DNA from 2 places in the Mycobacterium sp. HM-7 genome. Region 1 is predicted to be linked to the other one. Evidence: predicted binding sites of a transcription regulator. Region 1 holds the regulator's gene; the other holds the start of a gene.

Region 1 (10,489 bases):
CGGTGCAATTGGTTTGGGGCACCCAGGATGCCGTCATCCCGGCTGCCCACGGAGAACTGGCACATGCGGCGATGCCGGGCTCCCGGCTCGAATTCTTCGACAACTCGGGACATTTCCCATTTCATGACGACCCCGATCGATTCGTGGCGCTCGTCGAGAATTTCATCGACACGACCACGCCATCGGTTTACGACCGCGATGCCCTGCGCGGCCTCCTGCAGGCCGGCGTCACCGCCAAATCGATCGACGCCCCGCTCGATACGAAGGTTGCGGTACTCGACGCACTCGAGACCGACGAACGCAGCGCGACCTAGCGGCCGTCAGCCCGACGACGTCACGCCGCGGTGTGCCCGCAGCGCCTCGATTTCGCGTTCGAAGTCCTCGGCGGACGAGAACGAGCGGTACACCGACGCGAACCGCAGATAGGCGACCTCGTCCAGGTCGCGCAGCGGCCCGAGGATCGCCAACCCGACCTCATGGCTCGGCACTTCGGGAGATCCGGTGGCCCGCACCGCATCTTCGACCTTCTGCGCCAATTGATTCAAGGCGTCGTCGTCGACCTGCCGACCCTGGCACGCGCGCCGTACGCCTTTGATCACCTTGTCCCGGCTGAACGGTTCGGTGACTCCGCTGCGTTTGACCACCGAAACGACCGCAGTCTCCACCGTGGTGAACCGGCGACCGCATTCCGGGCACGACCGGCGACGCCGAATCGCCTGCCCTTCATCAGCTTCTCGCGAATCGACCACACGCGAGTTCGGATGCCGGCAGAACGGACAGTGCATCACCGCTCCTTCGCCGCACCGACAATCGACCGTTTCGAACGGTCTCGAGCCTACCCGTGCCGCTCTGACGCGGCCGGGCGCCGTGCCGATCGAGGTGCGCACGGGCTGTCCTCAGCCGACCGGCGCGATCAGCGTCTGCCCGGCGTTCAGCGCCACCGACGGCAACTTGTTCAGTTCCTTGATGCGGTCGACGACGGCGCTGACCGGTGCGTCGGGCGCCACCCGCCGCGCCACCTGCTGAATCGACTCTCCCGTCTGCACCCGGACCACCGCGAGCTGCGCGGGCACGGAGGCGGCCGACGAGGTCGGCTGGACGGCCTCCCCGAACTGCGCCACCAGGCCCAGCCATACGGTGATCCCCGCCGCGACCAGCGCCAGCATCACCGTCGTCAACGGCGTGATCGGGTTGCTCCGGTGCGAGGCGCGAGACGTCAGCACGCCGGTGCCCCGGTGCCGGAACGCCGCACCCGAGGGACGGGAACCGGCCGGCCGCAGCCGGGCCTGCCGCTGACGATTCACATCTCCACGCCGAGGCACGGTGCGGACGACGACGTCGGTCGGGTATTCGCGGGTGATGACGGTCATGTCGGTTCCTCTCAGGAGTTCGTACATAGGTTCGATCGCTCTTATGTTCGACTATATCGCCCAAACGTTCGAACGGTAGAACATGTGATCGAACTGTTGCGAACGATACGACCACCCACCGACAAGTTCCGTTCCGCGACTTCGTCACCGCTTTCACCACGTCACAACCGGCGTCACAACCAGATCCCGCCCGCGACACGCCGATCCGGCCATCTCGAACACATGTTTGATGATTCGGGTGCACTGGGCTAGATTCGTCCCTATGAGCGACAGCACCGATACCCCGGACACCCAGACAGGCGGACGATCCAGCAGCCTCACCGAACGTCAGCGGACCATCCTCGACGTGATCCGCGCCTCGGTGACCACCCGCGGCTACCCGCCCAGCATCCGGGAGATCGGCGATGCCGTCGGCCTCACGTCAACCTCGTCGGTGGCCCACCAGCTGCGCACGCTGGAGAAGAAGGGTTATCTGCGCCGGGACCCGAACCGTCCGCGCGCCGTGGACGTCCGCGGCGCCGACGACGCGACCGGAGCCACCATCACCACCGATGTCGCCGGTTCCGACGCGCTGCCCGAGCCGACCTTCGTCCCGGTGCTCGGCCGGATCGCCGCCGGCGGCCCGATCCTCGCCGAGGAGGCCGTCGAAGACGTCTTCCCACTCCCCCGAGAACTCGTGGGCGAGGGCTCGTTGTTCCTTCTGAAGGTGGTCGGCGAGTCCATGATCGACGCCGCGATCTGCGACGGCGACTGGGTCGTCGTGCGGCAGCAGAATGTGGCCGACAACGGTGACATCGTCGCGGCGATGATCGACGGCGAAGCCACGGTGAAGACCTTCAAGCGCGCCAAGGGCCAGGTGTGGCTGATGCCGCACAACCCGGCATTCGATCCGATCCCGGGCAACGACGCCGTCGTCCTCGGCAAGGTCGTGACCGTCATCCGCAAGATCTGACGCCCGCCGGACCTACAGGTGAGCCCCGCTGCAGTCGCTCGCAGCGGGGCTCAACCGTCTACGGTCAGCCTCGAACGAATCCGTTGGTGACCGCGAATTCCTCACTGGCGAACCAGATTTCAACGTCGGCGTCGTCGTATCCGGGAGCCCCCGGCACCCAGTACAGGCCTGATTTGGTGTTGGCCTTGATGACGTAACCTTCGGGCGGCTCGGCACCGGTCGCGACGCGGAACGACATCTGCGCGGTCTCGGGCTCCTCCGCGCCGAGCGCGTGATGCCTGCCGCTGGCCGGGCCGGCCGCGGTGTCCTCCGCGGGCGTCGCGATCGCAGGCGGCTCGTCGACGTGCGGCTCGGCCTCGGCGACCTGCTCCTCGGGCTGGGGCGCACGTTCATCAGCGTCCTGGTCCCCGGCGTCGGCAGCAGCCGGCGCAGCCCAGGCTCGGTCGCCCGGATTCCGCGGCCGAAGGCCCGCGAAGCCCGCCAACCCGGCAGCGGTCAGACCCGCCGCCGCGCCACCGCGACGCAGCGCGTCCGGCAGTTGCACCGATGCCGTCGGCTCATCGGCTGGTTCGTCAGCGCCATCGGCGTCGCTCGCCTGCGGCTCTGGCTCGTAGGGCTCGGCCGCGTCGACGGGCTCGGCGTCAACTTCGGCTTGCGTCTCAGCATCGGCGTCCGGCTCACCGGCGACCGGCTCGTCCGCGGGCTGCTCGGCCGTGAAATCGGGGTACACCGTCGGCGCGGTGTCGATGACGTCCGGGTTGCTCTGGAACGCGGGGCCACCGTGCGGGCCGTCGAATTGCTGGTCCTCCGCCGGGAATTCGTCGCTGTACTCGCTGTCGACGCCGCCGTCCGCGTACTGCGGGTCGCCGTACTCTCCGTCGCCGAACTCGTGGTCGTCGTAGTCGTACGCATCCTGGTCATCGGGGACTTCCTGACCGGCACCCCGCCGGCGCCGCAGCAGGGCCGCGATCACGATGCCGACCACCACCAGCAACAGCGGGATGATCGCCAGCAGCCACCACCAGTGGAACTCGTACCACTTGCCGGCCTCGTCGGACTGGGAGGTCACGCCGCCCGGCAGGTCGACGCTGGGCACCTGCAGACCGCTCAACTGCGACGCAAGCTCCGCCGGCTCGGTGCTGAACGCACGGCTGGACTTGTTCCACGAGACCGAGCCGCCGGTGAACTTCTGGCTGACGACGTCGCCGTTCACCGTCTGGTCAGCGGTCGGCGCGCCGAGCTTCCCGGTGGCGCCGCCGAGCTTGTCCCACGCCGCGTTCATCGCGCCGCGGACGACGAACGCGCCGTGCTCGGGTGTCCAGAATATCGCCGGGTTGTCGGCCGCGGCGAAGGTGGCGATCCGACTCGTCGGCGAAATGCCGCCGTCGGTCTCGTTGCTCGCCGGGAATCCGAGATCGCCCTGCGGCCCACCGGCCGCGCGGTACTTGGCCAGCACGTCGCCGGTGACCGCGTGGGCGCCGGTCGCCGGCGAATAGAAGATGGTGCCGCCGGCGAAGTTCTGCGCCACGCCGTCACCGACCTTGTACTGGGCGCCCTGCTCGTCACCGAGGGTGCCCTGCGGCCCCCCGGCGGCCCGCCGGGCCGCGGCGATGGCCGTCGTCGCGTCGCCCGGCACGTCCAGCCCGGTCAGTTGGCCTGCCAGATCGGCGGGCGAGGTCGTGAATGCCTTGGTCTTGGCGTTCCAGCTCACCTCACCGCCGGTGAAAGGCTGGGAGACGACGTCACCCTTCCAGGATTCGTCGGAGGTGGGCACGCCGAGAGTGCCGGCCGAACCGCCGAGCTTGTCCCAGGCCGCGTTGATCGCGCCGCGGACGACCCAGGCGCCGTTGTCGGGCGTCCAGAAGATGACCGGCTTGTCGGCCGCGCTGAACGTGCTGTTGCGGCTGTCGGTGGCCCTGCCCGCCCCCTCGTCGATGGTCGGGAAGCCGAGATCGCTGTCCGCGGCGCCGCCCAGCGCCTGGTACTTGTCGAGAATTGCGCCGTAAATGAGATGGGCACCGGTGCTCTCGGTGAAATAGATCTTGCCGCCCGCGAAGTTCTGCGCGTATCCCGCGCCGACTTGGTAGACGTCACCGTCCTTGGCGCCCAGCTCACCCGTGTCACCGCCCGCGGCATCCCAGGTGTGGGATATCGCCGCGTCGGCGTCGCCTTCCGGTGTCGCCAATGCCGTCGGAGCCATGAGCAATGCCACCGCGACAGAAAGGGCCCCGACACCAGCCCATCCGCCACGGGTTCGCAGCCCGGTCATCGAATTCCTCCCGCGGTTGGCAAAACTCCGGATACAAATTCCGTCAGACAAACTCTCTTGATTGAGAGATTCTGTCAACTTTGCTTCAGTTCATGCCCATCGTGCGGGATATCGGGCGGTGACGCGCCAGTGTGTCGCGCTTCGATATGCGAATAAATTCGCGTCGGCAATTAGCTAAACGCCCAATCCGCGGCCGATGATCTCCTTCATGATCTCGGTGGTACCGCCGTAGATCGTCTGGATCCTGGAGTCCAGGAATGCCCGCGCAATGGGATATTCGCGCATATATCCGTAGCCGCCGTGCAGCTGCAGACACCGGTCGACCAGCCGGACCTGCGCCTCCGTCGAATACCATTTGGCCATCGCCGCCTGGTCGATTGTCAGCTTTCGATCGAGATGCAGACGAATGAACTCGTCGACCATGATTCGCACCGCAGTGGCCTCTGTCGCCAGTTCGGCCAACACGAATCGACTGTTCTGGAAGCTGCCGATCGGCTTGCCGAACGCTTTACGCTCCTTGGCGTATTGCAATGTCGATTCGAGTACGGCCTCCATCGCGGCCGCAGCCATCACGGCGATGGAAATGCGCTCCTGGGGCAGATTCTGCATCAGATATACGAATCCCATGCCCTCGACCCCGAGCAGGTTCTCGGCCGGAACTCTGACGTCCGTGAACGACAATTCGGCGGTGTCCTGGGCGTCGAGCCCGATCTTGTCGAGATGACGGCCGCGCTCGAAGCCCGCCATGCCGCGCTCGACGACGAACAGGCTGAAGCCCTGCGCGCCCTTGTCCGGGTCGGTGCAGGCCACCACGATCACGAGGTCGGCGTGAATGCCGTTGGTGATGAACGTCTTCGAGCCGTTGAGGACGTAGTGATCGCCGTCTTTGACCGCGCGGGTCTTGATGCCCTGCAGATCACTGCCGGTGCCGGGCTCGGTCATCGCGATCGCGGCGATCAGTTCACCGTTGCAGAAGCCGGGCAGCCAGCGCTTCTTCTGCTCCTCGTTGGTCAGTTCCAGCAGGTACGGCGCGATGACGTCGTTCTGCAGTGTGAAGCCCAGGCCGCTGTGCCGTCCGGCCGCGGTCTCCTCGCTGACGATGACGTTGTAGCGGAAGTCCGGGTTCCCGCCGCCGCCGTACTCCTCGGGCACGGCCATGCCGAGAAATCCCTGCTTACCGGCCTCGCGCCAGACCTCGCGGTCGACGATCTTGGCCTTCTCCCATTCCTCGCGGTAGGGCTCGGCGTGCCGTTCCAGGAACGCCCGGTACGACTCGCGGAACAGCTCGTGCTCGGGTTCGAACAACGTGCGGTCGTACTTGATGACACCCATGCGAGACCTCCGGTACTGGATAAGTTTGACAACAACTTATCCCAACCGGGCGGTTGGTTGTGAGCGGGCCCACATGCGACGCGCCGCCGGGCGCGGACTACCGGGCCTGGGTACGTCCCGACTGCGAACGACCCGACTGTGCGCGACCCGGCGCCTGCTGGCCACCCGAACGCCGACGACGGCGCTGGCCCTGGCCGGCGGTCGCCGTCTTGGCCGGACGGTTACCGCCGCGAGGCGCGGGAGCCTCCTTGGGCGCGGGAGCCCGGTACGGCGCGATCTCGCCGACCAGCGCCTGCACCGGCGCCGAGTCGGCGACGACTTCCTGCGGCCGGGCGGTGATGCCCGCCTTGCGCAGCAACTGCTGGGCGTCTTTGCGCTGCTCGGGCAGCACGACGGTGACGACGTCACCGGCGCTGCCGGCGCGGGCCGTGCGGCCCGAGCGGTGCAGGTAAGCCTTGTGCTCGGCCGGCGGATCGACGTGCACGACGAGTTCAACCTCGTCGACGTGGACACCGCGCGCCGCGATGTCGGTGGCAACGAGCACCCGCGCATCCCCCGCGCTGAAGGCCGCGAGGTTGCGGTCACGCGCCGGCTGGGACAGGTTGCCGTGCAGGTCCACCGACGGCACGCCGGCCTCGGTGAGCTGGCGGGCCAGCTTGCGGGCCTGGTGCTTGGTCCGCATGAACAGGATGCGCCGGCCCGTGCCGGACGCCAGCCGGTGCACGAGTTCCTGCTTCGCCGCCGTGTTCGAGACGTGGAAGACGTGGTGGGTCATGGCGGGCGGCGGCGCGTCGATCTCGTCGACCGAGTGCGTGATCGGGTTGGACAGGAAGCGCCGCACCAGCTTGTCGACGCCGTTGTCCAGCGTCGCCGAGAAGAGCATGCGCTGCCCGTCGGCGGGCGTGGCCGCCAGAATCCGGGTGACGCCCGGCAGGAAGCCGAGGTCGGCCATGTGGTCGGCCTCGTCCAGAACGGTGACCTGAACGGCGTCCAGGCTGACGAGCTTCTGCTTCATCAGGTCTTCGAGGCGGCCCGGGCACGCGATGACGATGTCCACACCGCCGCGCAGCGCGTCGACCTGGCGGTTCTGCGATACGCCACCGAAGATGGTGGTCACCTTCAGCCCCATGGCGGTGGCGAGAGGTGCAACAGTGGCGGCGATCTGGGTGGCCAGCTCACGGGTGGGAGCCAGGACCAGGCCGCTGGGTCGCGACGGGCGCCGCGAGACGCCGGTCAGCCGGGCCACCAGCGGAATGGAGAACGCCAGGGTCTTGCCGCTGCCCGTGCGGCCGCGGCCGAGGACGTCCCGGCCGGCCAGGGTGTCGGGCAGGGTGCTGATCTGGATGGGGAACGGCGCGGCGATGCCGCGGCCGGCGAGCGAGGCGATGAGCGCTTCGGGGACGCCGAGCTCAGCGAACGACGACGATTGTTCTGCAGACATGGATAAATACAGCCTTTCCGGCACGGTGGGTCGACAATGCCGGCGGCAGTATCGGTCGCCGCGAGAAATGCTGGTGCAGAGGGAACTGAAGGCTGTCAGCCGTTCCACGACGTGATCGGCGGACGCGTTGTGACAATAGTGCGCAACCGATGTTGATCCGAAGCTTAGTGCCGAACCATGCCGGTTGCTGACCACCACCACGGATCCGGCGACCGGATCAGCGAAAGACCTTGACCCACAAGCGGTATCGCGGTGGTGTGATTTCACCCACCGTGCCCGGTACCCGCCGTATCGGAAAATCGACACACCCGACAAATTTTCGGCAAACACCGGGTACCGATCCGGCCGCAGTGCGACGATGCGAAACAGGTGCCGATCACCGGATTGGCGATGTCGAAAAGGGGCGAAGCGATGCGCGCTTTCGGACGCACCATCCCGGCAGCCGTGGCCGTGATGCTGACGGTGCTGAGCACTGTTCTGCTTGGCGTGGTGTCGATGGTCACGGCCGCGTTCACGCTCGCCGCGACCGCGCTGATCGTCCCGGGCACCGGCACGCCGAACGCCAACATCGTGGCGGGCTACAAGGAGAACGCGGACACCTACTACATCGCCCCGTTCAATCCGCTGTGCACGCAGGCAAACAGCTGCACGCTGACGGGCATCAACTACCCCGCCCAGTTCTGGCCCATTCCTCTGCCCGGCTGGGGTGGCCTGTCCGGCGCCAAGTGGAACGTGTCGACGGGTGAAGGCATCGCGCACCTCAACACCGCGCTGATGGACGCGCTGCCGACGGCGTCGCCAACCAACCCCGTCATCATCTTCGGCTACTCACAAGGCGGCAACATCGTCAGCCGGTACAAGTCGACCCTCGCCACCTTGACCGACACCCAGAAGGCCGCCTTGTCCTTCGTGATGATCGGTAACACCAACCGGCCCAACGGCGGCCTGTTCGAACGCCTCGCCTTCCTGGGCACGGTGCCGATCCTGGATGCCACATTCGGCCTGCCGGCACCCACCAACACGGGCATCAAGACCACGGACATCGCATTCGAGTACGACGGCGTCGCCGACTTCCCGCTGTACCCGATCAACCTGCTCGCCGACCTCAACGCCATCGCCGGTTTCTGGTACACCCACGGCACCTACCTGGCGCCGAACGCCAACAGCGACGCGGGCGAGATTCCCGACCTCGAGTACACCCCCGCAGAGTTGGACGCCGCGTTGAAGGACCCGGCGAACCAGACCGTCTACGGCGACACCACCTACATCACGATCCCGACGAAGACGCTGCCCCTGGTGCGGCCGTTCCTGGAGTTCGGCGGCTTCACCCACACCAGCTTCATCATCAAGCCGCTGGTCGACCTCGTCGCCCCGGTGCTGCGTGTCCTCATTGACACCGGCTACGACCGCAGCCTGAGCCCGGGTGTCCCGGCGCCGTTCCGGCTGATCCCGCTGATCAATCCGATCACCTTGACGCAGGACCTGATCAACGCAGCCGGCGAGGGCGTCAAGGCCGCGATCAGTGACATCACCGGTGGCAAGGTGCAGCTGCCGATCGCCGCGACCACACCGGCCCCGGCACCGACGACGGTCGCAGCCCTGACGAGGTCGAGCACGCCGAAGGCGGTGTCTGCCACCCCGACCGGAGACACCAAGCTGGCTCCCGCCACGACACCGAAACCGTCGCCGACCCCCGATCCCAAGGACGTCGATACCAAGACCCCGGAGGTCACGGCCACCGACACCAAGACAACCGACACCAAGACCACAGACACGACGACGGGCACCAAGACAACCGACGCCAAGGACACGTCCGACCCCAAGCAGGGCCCGGCCAAGGACGGTCAGACCGGCGCCGATAACAAGACCAACGACAAGACCAAGAAGCCGAAGAAGGACAAGACCCCCAAGGCCACCAAGACCGTCAAGCCGGTGAAGCCGGCCACCGAGAAGGCCGAGAAGGCCGACAAGCCGGCCAAGGCTGCCGCCTGAACTAGGCGGTGACGAACTCGCCGAGGCTGGCGGCCAGCGCCATCGGCACCCAACCCTTGATCCGGGTGCCGTCGGCGGTGTGCTCGGTGGCCTCGACGCGGCCTTCCGCGTGCACGCGTGCCACCAGGTCGCCGCGCTCATAGGGAATGGTCACGTCGACGGCGGCATCGGTCGGTTCGACCAGCTCACACATGCGCAGCCGCAGCCGGTCCAGACCCTCACCGGTATGCGCCGAGACGAACACCGCGTCCGGCAAGGCGCGCCGCAGGTGGGCCAGCGCCAGATCACCGGCGGCGTCGATCTTGTTGACCACCAACAACTCTCGCGGTGCGGCGACGTCGTACTCGGCCACGACCTCACCGACGACCTTGCGCACCGCGTTGATCTGCGCCAGCGGATCAGCATCGGAGCCGTCGACGACGTGGACCAACAGGTCGGCGTCGACGACCTCCTCCAGCGTGGAACGGAACGCTTCGACCAGCTGGGTCGGCAGGTGCCGCACGAACCCGACGGTGTCGGTCAGTGTGAAGGGCCGGCCGTCGTCCAACTGGCCACGGCGGGTGGTGGGTTCGAGGGTGGCGAACAGAGCGTTCTGCACCAGTACGCCGGCGCCGGTGAGCGCGTTGAGCAGGCTGGACTTGCCGGCGTTGGTGTAGCCGACGATCGCGACCGACGGCGTGTCGCTGGCCCGGCGGCTGTGCCGCTGGGTGTCGCGGATCTTCTTCATGTCCTTGATCTCGCGGCGCAGCTTGGCCATCCGCTCGCGGATCCGTCGCCGGTCGGTCTCGATCTTGGTCTCACCCGGACCACGGGTACCCACCCCGCCGCCGGCACCACCGGCGCGACCACCGGCCTGCCGGGACATCGACTCACCCCAGCCGCGCAGTCGCGGCAGCATGTATTCCATCTGGGCCAGCGACACCTGAGCCTTGCCTTCGCGGCTGGTGGCGTGCTGGGCGAAGATGTCGAGGATCAGCGCGGTGCGGTCGATGACCTTGACCTTCACCACTTTTTCCAGCGAGTTCAGCTGCGCGGGACTCAGTTCACCGTCGCAGATGACGGTGTCGGCGCCGGTCGCGAGCACGGTCTCGCGCAACTCCAAGGCCTTACCGGAACCGATGTAGGTCGAGGCG
Region 2 (10,489 bases), 660 kb from region 1:
GTGTTACGGAGGCCGGCCTCGGCCATCATGAGGTACAGCGGTACGACGGTCACCGTTGCGGGCACCATCAGGGTGGCCAGGTACACCCAGAACAGGGTGTCGCGCCCCGGAAATTCGAGCCGGGCGAAGGCGTAGGCGGCCGTCACCGAAAAGGTCAACTGGCCCACCAGGATCACCCCGGTCATCAGGGCGGTCACCAGCGCGGCCCGGCCGAAGCCGGCGTCGGTCAGGGCGGTGTAGTTGGCCAGCGTCGGCGGGTTGGGCAGGGACAGCGGCGATTCGGTGTTGAACTGGCGGGCCGAGGTGAACGACGTCAGCAGGCCCAGGCCGAACGGCAGCAACGTGATCGCGGCGGCGAGCACCAGCACCGCATAGATGAGCGCGTTACGTGAGGTCATAGCTGACCCGCCGGCGGAAGTAGGTGTGCTGCACCAGCGTGACGCAGAGCAGCAGGACGAACAGGATCAAGGCCATCACCGCGGCGCGGCCCACCGCCGCCGAGCCGAACGCTTCGGCGTAGATGCGGTGCGCGATCAGATCGGTGCGACCGTCGGGGCCGCCGCCGGTCAGCGCGTAGACGGTGTCGAAAACCTGTGCCGCGCTCACGATTCCCGTCACCAGGACGAAGAACATCGTGGGCCGCAGCATGGGGAGGGTGATGCGACGGAACCGCTGCCACGCTGTCGCACCGTCGATCCGTGCGGCATCGTGAACGTCGCCGGGGATGGCCAGGATTCCGGCGAGGAAGAACAGTGTCACGTAACCGACGTTGGTCCACACGGTGACCGCCGAAACGAGCGGCAGCGCCAGGCTCGGGTCCGTCAGCCACTCGATGCGGTGTCCGAGCACGGTGCTGACGGCGCCGTCGGTGGGGCTGAGAATCCAGCGCCACAACACCGCGATGGCCAGCGGCGAACAGATCCACGGCAAGACGTACAGCGTGCGGAAGAATCCGGTGCCCGGCAGTCCGCGGGCCAGCAGCGTGGCCGCGACCAGGCCCAGAACTGTTTGGATGGGGACCACGAGCGCGATGAAACCGAACGTCACAGCCATCGAGCGGCCGAACGTCGGGTCGGTCAGGACGGCGTGCCAGTTGTCGAACCCGACGAAGCGGATGGCTCCCAGGAGATCCCATCGCTGCAGGCTGAGCCAGCCGACCACCAGCATGGGCAGCAGCAGGAACATGACGACGCCGAACAGGCTGGGGGCAAGCAGCGCGTAGCCGGTCAGGGTGTCCCGAAACCTGCGGCGTGCCACCGGATCATTAAAGCGTGTGGTGCCACTACGGTGTAGCCGTGACTGCGCTGCGACGGGTTGACGCCGACTTCCTTGCCTTGCCGCGCCATTTGCTGGCCGAGGCAGCGGTGTCGGCCGCGCTGGCCGCCGGTGCGAGCTACGCCGACCTCCGGGTTCACCGGATCACCACCGAGCACATCCAACTACGCGATGGCGAGTTGGAGACGTCGGTGGTGACGCGGGAGATCGGGCTGGCGGTACGGGTGATCGTGGACGGCACGTGGGGTTTCGCGTCGCACGCCGAGCTGAACCCCGAGGTCGCGGCCGAGACCGCCCGACGGGCCGTGCAGGTGGCCGTGGCCCTGGCGCCGCTGAATGCCGAACGCATCGAGCTGGCGCCCGAGCCGGTCTACGCCGACGTGTCATGGGTGTCGCCGTACCGCATCGACCCGTTCGAGATCACCGCTGCCGACAAGATCGCGCTGCTGGGCGAGTACTCCGGCCGGTTGCTCGCGGCCGACGGGGTGGATCACGTGTCAGCCGGTCTGCAAGCGGTCAAGGAGCAGGTGTTCTACGCAGACGCATTCGGCTCGTCGATCACGCAGCAGCGGGTGCGGGTGCAACCGATGCTGGAAGCCGTCGCCGTCGACAGCGCTGCCGGCTCGTTCGAGAGCATGCGCACGCTGGCTCCGCCGACCGCCCGCGGCTGGGAGGCCGTCGCCGGTGACGAGGTCTGGGACTGGACAACCGAATTGACCGAGCTGCCGTCGCTGCTGGCCGAAAAGGTCAAGGCACCCAGCGTGACAGCCGGTCCCACCGACCTGGTGATCGATCCGACCAACCTGTGGTTGACCATTCACGAATCCATCGGTCACGCCACCGAATACGACCGCGCCATCGGCTACGAAGCGGCCTACGCCGGCACGTCCTTCGCCACCCCGGACAAGCTGGGCACCATGCAGTACGGGTCGACGATCATGAACGTCACTGCTGACCGCACCGTCGAACACGGCCTGGCCACCATCGGATTCGACGACGAGGGCGTCCGCGCCCAGAGCTGGGACCTGGTGCGCGACGGCGTCTTCGTCGGGTATCAGTTGGACCGGGTGTTCGCGCCGAAACTCGGCGTGGCGCGGTCCAACGGCTGCTCGTACGCCGACTCACCACATCACGTGCCCATCCAGCGGATGGCCAACGTCTCACTGCAACCCGGTACCGAGGACCTGAGCACCGACGACCTGATCAGCCGGGTCGAGAATGGCATCTACATCGTCGGCGACAAGTCGTGGTCAATCGACATGCAGCGGTACAACTTCCAGTTCACCGGCCAGCGGTTCTTCAAGATTCGCGACGGCAAGCTGGACGGCCAGGTGCGGGACGTCGCCTACCAGTCCACCACCACCGACTTCTGGGGCTCGATGGAAGCTGTTGGCGGACAGTCGACCTGGCGCCTCGGCGGCGCTTTCAACTGCGGCAAGGCCCAGCCCGGCCAGGTGGCCGCCGTCAGCCACGGCTGCCCGTCCGCGCTGTTCCGCGGAATCAATGTGCTCAACACGCGAACTGAATCGGGGCGTTGATGCTGAATAATCCTCCCGGTCGCTACGCTCACCCCGGTGCACCGCAGGTTGTCGACCTGGTGCTGACCGAGGCCGCCCGCCGGGGCCGGGCCGACGAGACCATCGTTCTGGTGACCGACCGCTCCACCGCATCGCTGCGTTGGGCCCGCAACACCATGACCACCAACGGCGAATCGGTGAGCCGCGACACCACTGTCATTTCGATTGTCCGACAAGGGGATAAGGCCCGGGTCGGTGCAGTGAAGTCCAGTGAGGTCGATCCGTCGACCATCGCCGGTCTGGTGGCGGCATCGCAGGATGCCGCACAGGCGGCGCCAGAGGCACGCGATAGCGCACCGGCATTGAGCGGGCTTGAGGTTCCGGACGACTGGGAGACGCCCTCGCCGCTGACCGGTGCCGCGGTGTTCGGCAACGTCGCCGCCCGTCTGGTCGACGGCTTCCACCGCAGCGACGCGCTGTACGGGTTCGCCCGGCATGAACTCGACACCACCTATCTAGCCACCTCGGGCGGTATCCGTCGGCGGTTCACCCAACCGACCGGCTCGGTGGAGATCAACGCCAAACGCGCCGGCGCCAGCGCCTGGGCCGGGGTCAGCACTGCCGATTTCGTCGACGTGCCAGTGGATTCCATGCTCGACGACCTCTGCCTGCGTCTCGGCTGGGCATCCAGGACGGTCGAGTTACCTGCCGGCCGGTACGAGACGCTGATGCCGCCGTCGACCGTCGCGGACATGATGATCTACCTCGGCTGGAGTATGGACGGCCGCGGCGCGCAGGAGGGACGTACCGCGCTTTCGGCGCCGGGCGGTACCAGGGTGGGGGAGAAGCTGACCGACCTCGGTCTGACGCTGTACTCGGATCCTTTTGCCGCGGGGCTGAAGTGCCTACCGTTCGTGGCGACGTCGAGTTCGTCGGAACGGGTATCGGTGTTCGACAACGGGCTCGACATCGGCCGCGTCGACTGGATTCGCGACGGTGCGGTGAACGCCTTGGCCTATCCACGTTCTGCCGCAGCGGAATTCGACGCGCCCGTGGCCGTGCCTGCCGACAACCTGCTTATGACGGGCGGCACCGCGAGCCTGGCCGAGATGATCGCCGGGACCGAGCGCGGCTTGCTGCTGACCACGCTCTGGTACATGCGCGAGGTCGACCCGACCGTGCTGCTGTTGACCGGCCTGACGCGCGACGGCGTCTACCTCGTCGAGGACGGGGAGGTGACGGCCGCGGTGAACAACTTCCGGTTCAACGAGAGCCCGCTGGACCTGCTGCGGCGCGCCACCGAGGCCGGCGTCAGCGAAACCACGCTGCCCCGGGAATGGGGCGACTGGGCGACCCGGGCGCAGATGCCGTCGCTCCGGATTCCGGACTTCCACATGTCGTCGGTCAGTCAGGCGCAATAACTTTCAGGGCCGCGGCGACGTCGTCGTCCGTGGTGGCCCAGGAGCAGACGAACCTGATGACCGGGCGCATCGGGTCCGAGGCGTGGACGGCGAAGTATTCGCGCACGCGGGCGGTGGTCGTCGCGTCGAGGATGACGAACACCTCATTGGCTTCGGTCGGCGCTGCCAGGTCGAGGCCTGCCGCCGTCATCCCGGCGCTCAGGGCGGCGGCCATGCGGTTGGCGTGGGCAGCGGTCTGTAACCAGAGATCGTCGTGCAGCATGGCTTCGAACTGCGCCGAGATGAAGCGGTGCTTGCTCGCAAGGTGGCCGATCTGCTTCTGTACGAAGCGAATTCCCGGGAAATGTTTGGGCCGGCGGATCATTACCGCATCGCCGAACAGCATGCCGTTCTTGGTGCCGCCGACGGTGACGATGTCGGCGTCGCCGATGGCATCTCGTGGATGGACATCAAGGGCTGCAATGGCATTGGCGACCCGGGAGCCGTCCACGTGCACCAGCAGGTCGTGCTGATGGGCGTAGTCGATGAACTCTTTCAGCGCGCCGGGCGACCAGACGCGCCCGTTCTCGGTGGACTGGGTGATCGTGACGATGCGCGGCTGCGAGTGATGCACCGGGCCGCGCCGGGCGATGTGCCGATCAAGTTCGTGTGGCGCGATCAGGCCGTCATTGCTGGGCAGCGCCGTCAGCTGTGCGCCGGAGAGTCGCACCGGTCCGCCGGCTTCATCGAGCAGTGAGTGTGCGATGTCGCTACACAGAATTTCCTGCCACGGCTGCACGGCGGAGACCAGCGCGATGATGTTCGCCGCCGTGCCGGTCAGCGCGAAAAGCACGTCGGCGTCGGGGGCTTCGAAGGCCTTTCTGATGGCCTGCGCCGCGCGTTCGGTGCTGGGGTCGGTGCCGTAGGAGCTGACGGCGCCGTGGTTGGCGTTGACGATGGCCTCGATGACGCGCGGGTGCGCACCAGCAGCGTTGTCGGAGGCGAATGCGGCCGAGACGGTCGAACCCATGCGTCGATCGTCTCATCGCGACGATAATCCGAAGCGTGGAGGATCTACTGACCGCCCTGATCGCATTGTCGCCACCCGCTGATCGCCGGCTCAATGCGGTGATGCGGCAGACGTGTGCCGAGACGTTAGGCCTTGCGCCGTTGCCCTATGAAGCGGTGTTCGGGCCAGTCGTCGACGCCGAACCGCTGGTGGCTGACTTCGCCGAGCAGTTCAGCACCGATGTGTCGGTGATCTCTGAGGCGCAGCGGGGGCAGCTCACTGTCGCGTTGGGCGCCAATAGTTTTCGCATCGTGGCGCTGATGTTCATCGCCGACTTCGTCCCGCGCGTGCGGGCCGGATTCGCCGCTCTGGGGCTGCCGCCGGTCGCCGACCCCGACGGCTGGGACCACGACACCGATCCGGTGGACCTGCTGTTGAACCGCTTCGCAAGCTCGGTCGGGGCGCGCCGCGAGCTGGACCCCGTGATGACCGAGGTGGTGCGGTTACGTGGTGCGGCTGCGCACAACTGCCGGCTGTGCAAGTCACTGCGCGAGGGGACGGCGCTTGATGCCGGCGGCAATGAGTCGCTGTACTCCGAGATCGAGCTGTACGAGTCGTCGTCGTTGCTCGACGAGCGGCAGAAGGCCGCGCTGCGCTACGTCGACGCTCTGGTGTGGACGCCGTCGCGGATACCGGCAGAGGTGGCCGCAGGGATGCGGGCGCACTTCTCCGACGCCGAGGCCACCGAGATCACCCTCGACGTGATGCGCAACGGCATCAACAAGATCGCCGTCGCGCTGGGCGGCGATGCGCCGCGGGTCAGCGAGGGCACCGAGCGCTATCTGCTCGGAGCCGACGGGCAGCCGGTGTTCTCGTAGCGGTTCGCCGGAGCCTCTGAAAAAACTTTGGTCACTTTGTTTGCGCTGGTCACGGTGGACAACTGGGGCCACATTCGGCACAGCGAATTGTCGGTACTTCGAACTAGTGTTCGATGCATGGGTAGTGATCGGGCCGTCATCGAGCAGGCGTACATCGCGTACGAAGCTGCAGCGGTGCGGATCGCGTCCCTGGACCACACCGGCCTGGACGTGCGCACCCTGTTGGAGCTGCAGTCGCGCCGCGAAAAGTTGAAGTGCGCGGCCGAGGCGGTCGATCAGCAGATCCTGGCCGCTGCCCAAACCCAGGCCACCGCCAAAGAGATCGGGGCCAAGGACTGGCCCGAGGTACTGCATGTGCGGCTTCGCATCAGCCGGGAGGAGGCTCGCCGCCGGGTGCGGGACTGCGACAACCTCGGTCCGCGCTCGGCCATCACGGGCGAACCGTTGGGCCCGGTGTGGGAGTTGGTCGCCGCCGCCCTGGCCGAGGGTGCGATCAACACCGAGCACGTCGCGGTGATCACCAACTTCTTCACCAAGGTGCCGCTGTGGGCGGCCGATCCGGTCACCATGGCCCAGTGCGAGGCCGATCTGGTGGCCGACGCGAGGGTCAAGACGCCCGAGGACCTCCGCAAAGTCGCAGCGGATTTGTTGTATCGGCTGGATCAGGACGGGCCCGAACCCAACGACGATGAGCCCGACCCGAAACGCTCGTTCGTCATGGGCAAGCAGCGACCCGACGGCCGCACCGACGTCACCGCCGAACTGGATCCGGAAGGCCGTGCCTACTGGGAAGTGTTGTTCGAGAAGTACGCCGCCCCGGGCATGTGCAACCCCGCCGATCCGCAGCCCTGCTTCGCCGGGACACCGACGCAGGAACAGATCGACAACGACACAAGAACTGTGGCCCAGCGGCAGTACGACGCCTTCAAATTCGTGGGCCGGATGATGCTGGCCACTGGGACCTCCGGGGTGCACAACGGCTTCCCGGTCGCGGTTCTCGGCACCTGCACCGTCACCGACCTGGAGAAGCGCACCGGAATGGCGCTCACGCACACCGGCACGAAACTCCCGGTCAAAGACCTGGTTCAGATGGCCGCCGCCGGAGCCGACCACTACCTCGTCATCTTCGATGACCACACCGAACAACCGCTGTACATGGGCCGAGCACGTCGCACCGCGACCGTCGCTCAACGTTTCGCCCTGTTCGCCCGCGACCTGGGCTGCACCAAACCCAACTGCACTGCCCCCGCATCCCGCTCCCAGGCCCATCACGTCAACACCAACTGGCGTGATGACGGCCCCACCGACATCACCAACCTCACCCTGGCCTGCGGACCCGACAACCGCCTCGCCGACACCGGCGGCTGGACCACCACCATGGGCCCCGACGGCCGCACCCACTGGACCCCACCACCACTACTGGACGTCGGCCAACCCCGCACCAACCGCTACCACCACCCCACGCTCTACCCAGTAGAGCGCGGCGACGCTGATGGCGGCGAAAGTGACAGTGCCGCAAACTGATCCGGCATTCCGCCGCGGCATCCAAAGCCGCGACGGCAGTGCCGCGTGCGCCGCTACGAGTCACCCGTTGGCGAAGGCTTCAGCCCTTGAAGTACACGATCTGGTGGGTGCTGGCGAGCAACGCGCCACCGCGGGACCACACGTGGGCGCTCTGGTCGAAGTATCCGTCCGAGAAGCGGTTTGCGTGCGCACTGCCCAACACGTAATCACCGCCGATGCTCTCGAGCTCCTGCCCGTTGGCATGGAAGTACGTGGTCAGTGAGATGGTCCCGGCCGGAAAGAACCCGCCGCGCCGCAGGAAGACCCGGGGATAGAAGATGTCGGACATCGCAGCCAGGGCGGCGAAGTCGAGGCCACGCTGGTTCGCGTCCCGCACCCACAGCGTCGTCAGGGACGACTCACTGGGCTGGGCATCCTCTGCGGGAAAAGGGTTTTCGACGAAACGCATGTCGTACTGGCTGACCCATGGCAGGGGCGGGCCACTGATTTCGAGCCCGTCGGGTCCGGTCACATTCGGCATGCGGGACTCGTCATCCGACCAGGTGTCGCGGCGGATGCCGAAGACCATGGTGGCCGTGGTCTTGATGTCGCCGTCCTGGCTGAGTTCGGCGATCCAGTGCTGGTTGGTGCGGTTTGTCCGCGCGGCCTTGAGCGCGATGTCGAACTCACCGTCGGCGATGGGTGCCGCGAAGTTGACCGTGAGCGCCAGCGGTTCGCCGATGCGGTCCGGCCGCAGCTCGACGGCATGCAACAGCGCCGCGGCGGTGATCCCGCCGAACGGGCCGACCATGTTCGCCCAGTCCGGCTGAGTCCGGCCACGCATGCGGTCGGCATCGACGGGCTGCAGGTCCAGGGCTTTGTCGAACGAATGAGAGCCGGTCACGCTCAACATGATGCCTGGTGCCCGTTGAGCACCCTCAGTGTGTTGCCGCGCGGCTGGACACCTTGCCTGTCGCATCGCTGCGGAAAAGGGCGTCGTTGTAGTGGCATCCCGCGGGAATCCAGCCGAAGGTCTTCTCCTCGGCGAACTTGTAGTACAGGACTCGGCGCCCGGCATTCGGCGCTGTGGGCGGGGGAGTGCTGTGCATGATGTCGCCGTAATGCAGTGTGAGATCGCCGGGTTCGGTGTCGAGCTTGACGACGGGCAGGTCTCCCTCATGCCCCCACTGGAGCCAGTGCTTGGTGTAACGGTGCGACCCGGCCAACACCATCAACTGGCCGTTGGCCGCGTTGGCGTGATCGAGCTGGATGCCCGCCTGGATGAGGGGGCACATGACGGGGTGCCCGCCGATGCCGTCGTCGACGTGCCAGCCCAGGTCGCCGTCGCCCTTGACCACGGCGGAGTTCTTGATGAAAACCATTGGGCCGTCGAGTCGGTCGTCGCAGACCCTCAGCTCGGGCCCCGCCAGTCGGGCGTACGCCGTGGTTCGTGGTTCTGTGCACAGCGCCTGCAGGACGTCGGAGTAGCGGCCCAGATAGTTGATGCGCGTGACGATTTCGGTTCCGCCGGAGTTCAGTGACCACCACGAGAACGGATCACCGGGAGTGGTCATGGCTCGGACCTTCTCGACTTCTGCGCCCCACGCGGCGATCTCGTCGGGGCTGTAGACGCCGCGGATGTGCAGATAGCCGGCGACGTGGAAGAAGTGGCGCAGGTCGTCGAGGTCGTCGCCGGCGGTGAAGGTCCGGCGCAGATCGAGCGGCCGGCCGTCCCGGTCGACGAGAGTGTCGCGTACCGCGGCGGTGTAGATCGGGGTGCCGGTCAGCAGGGTCTGGATGGCGGGTTCCCAGCGCTGCCAGTCCTGCAGTGTGCCGCGAACCGGCCGTGCGCGGTCGGTTCGGACAGCGCCGGAGGCCGACAGGAGCCGGTTCAGGAACGCCGAGAATGTGGTCTCGTCGAGCTCGACGAGGGTGACGCCGGTGTCACCGCTGGTGGCCTCGACTCCTGTCGGTGTTGTGTGCCAGGTGTAGGTCGTGCCGTCCGGGAGGCGGAACGCGAGCGGCGGGACCCCGGCGAGGTCGTCGACGACGAGGGCCCCGTGCCGGGCGTTGAGGGCGGGGAGGTCGCGGGTGTGGAACTCGAGGAACGGATGCCGCGGAAACGACGCCGCGATGGCGTCGACCCACGGCAGTCCCGTGCCCAACTCGTCGGTCGCCATGCGGTTCCTTCCCTACGACCCGATTATCAGCCCGTGGCGCGTCGTCCCGCGGCGCCATGCGACCATGGTGGCCGCGATCTTCGCGATGGGGCGGTAGCTCAGTTGGTTAGAGCCGGGGACTCATAATCCCTTGGTCGCGGGTTCGAGCCCCGCCCGCCCTACTCAGAGGCTGCATTGTCGGCTGATGGCCGCCACTTCTATGTCGGGTGATGACTGACAGCGTTTCGGCAGATGCTTTACAGCTGCTTCGGTTGATCTTTGACACTCCCTGGTCGAGGGCTTCGAGCGTGCGGCATTGAGCCGTTGTTTGGCGGTTGCGCAACGCGTCGCCGGGAAATGTGTGCAGTGCGACCGTTTCGGCTCCCGGCCGTGAGGGTAGTCACATCCGCAGCCAGCCGTCGGTGCGAGAGGTGGCCACATGCCGGAACGTGGGACACAGGTCCAGATGCCGCGCGTAGCGCGCATGGTGCTGCGCGGTATGGAGTACTTCACCTGGCCACTGAAGCTCGACGACTATCTGGAGCTCATCACCCCACTCTGGTCCACCGAGGAGCTACGTGGCCGGATAGCGCGAGTGCATCGCGAAACCGATGACAGCGTAACGGTATTCATCACACCGGGCTTCCGCTGGCGCGGACATGTTCCCGGGCAGTACCTGCGCATCGGCTTCGATATCCAGGGCAAACGGCACTGGCGCGCATATTCGCTCAGCAGCGACGCAGCGCGG

Evidence for each region. The regulator LexA, encoded in region 1, represses DNA repair genes until DNA is damaged. The targets are predictions, from matches to a motif close to CGAACANNTGTTCG.
Region 2: ACWW1C_RS08440 (DUF222 domain-containing protein) is a predicted target of LexA. The motif match lies at 6,179-6,192, and genes of this name have one in related genera.

Annotation. Positions count from the first base shown of each region.
Region 1 covers NZ_CM132657.1:2,424,269-2,434,757, reverse strand. Annotated here, with positions in the region: gene ACWW1C_RS11695 (alpha/beta fold hydrolase) at 1-314, shown strand, start outside; gene nrdR (transcriptional regulator NrdR) at 321-785, opposite strand; gene ACWW1C_RS11685 (LysM peptidoglycan-binding domain-containing protein) at 897-1,370, opposite strand; gene lexA (transcriptional repressor LexA) at 1,633-2,322, shown strand; gene ACWW1C_RS11675 (sunset domain-containing protein) at 2,387-4,591, opposite strand; gene ACWW1C_RS11670 (acyl-CoA dehydrogenase family protein) at 4,766-5,923, opposite strand; gene ACWW1C_RS11665 (DEAD/DEAH box helicase) at 6,021-7,364, opposite strand; gene ACWW1C_RS11660 (PE-PPE domain-containing protein) at 7,776-9,356, shown strand; gene hflX (GTPase HflX) at 9,358-10,489, opposite strand, start outside.
Region 2 covers NZ_CM132657.1:1,760,535-1,771,023, forward strand. Annotated here, with positions in the region: gene ACWW1C_RS08410 (carbohydrate ABC transporter permease) at 1-398, opposite strand, end outside; gene ACWW1C_RS08415 (carbohydrate ABC transporter permease) at 385-1,257, opposite strand; gene ACWW1C_RS08420 (TldD/PmbA family protein) at 1,296-2,813, shown strand; gene ACWW1C_RS08425 (metallopeptidase TldD-related protein) at 2,813-4,213, shown strand; gene ACWW1C_RS08430 (threonine aldolase family protein) at 4,197-5,222, opposite strand; gene ACWW1C_RS08435 (carboxymuconolactone decarboxylase family protein) at 5,237-6,079, shown strand; gene ACWW1C_RS08440 (DUF222 domain-containing protein) at 6,197-7,603, shown strand; gene ACWW1C_RS08445 (acyl-CoA thioesterase) at 7,683-8,486, opposite strand; gene ACWW1C_RS08450 (phytanoyl-CoA dioxygenase family protein) at 8,521-9,762, opposite strand; tRNA gene ACWW1C_RS08455 (tRNA-Ile) at 9,850-9,923, shown strand; gene ACWW1C_RS08460 (ferredoxin reductase) at 10,181-10,489, shown strand, end outside.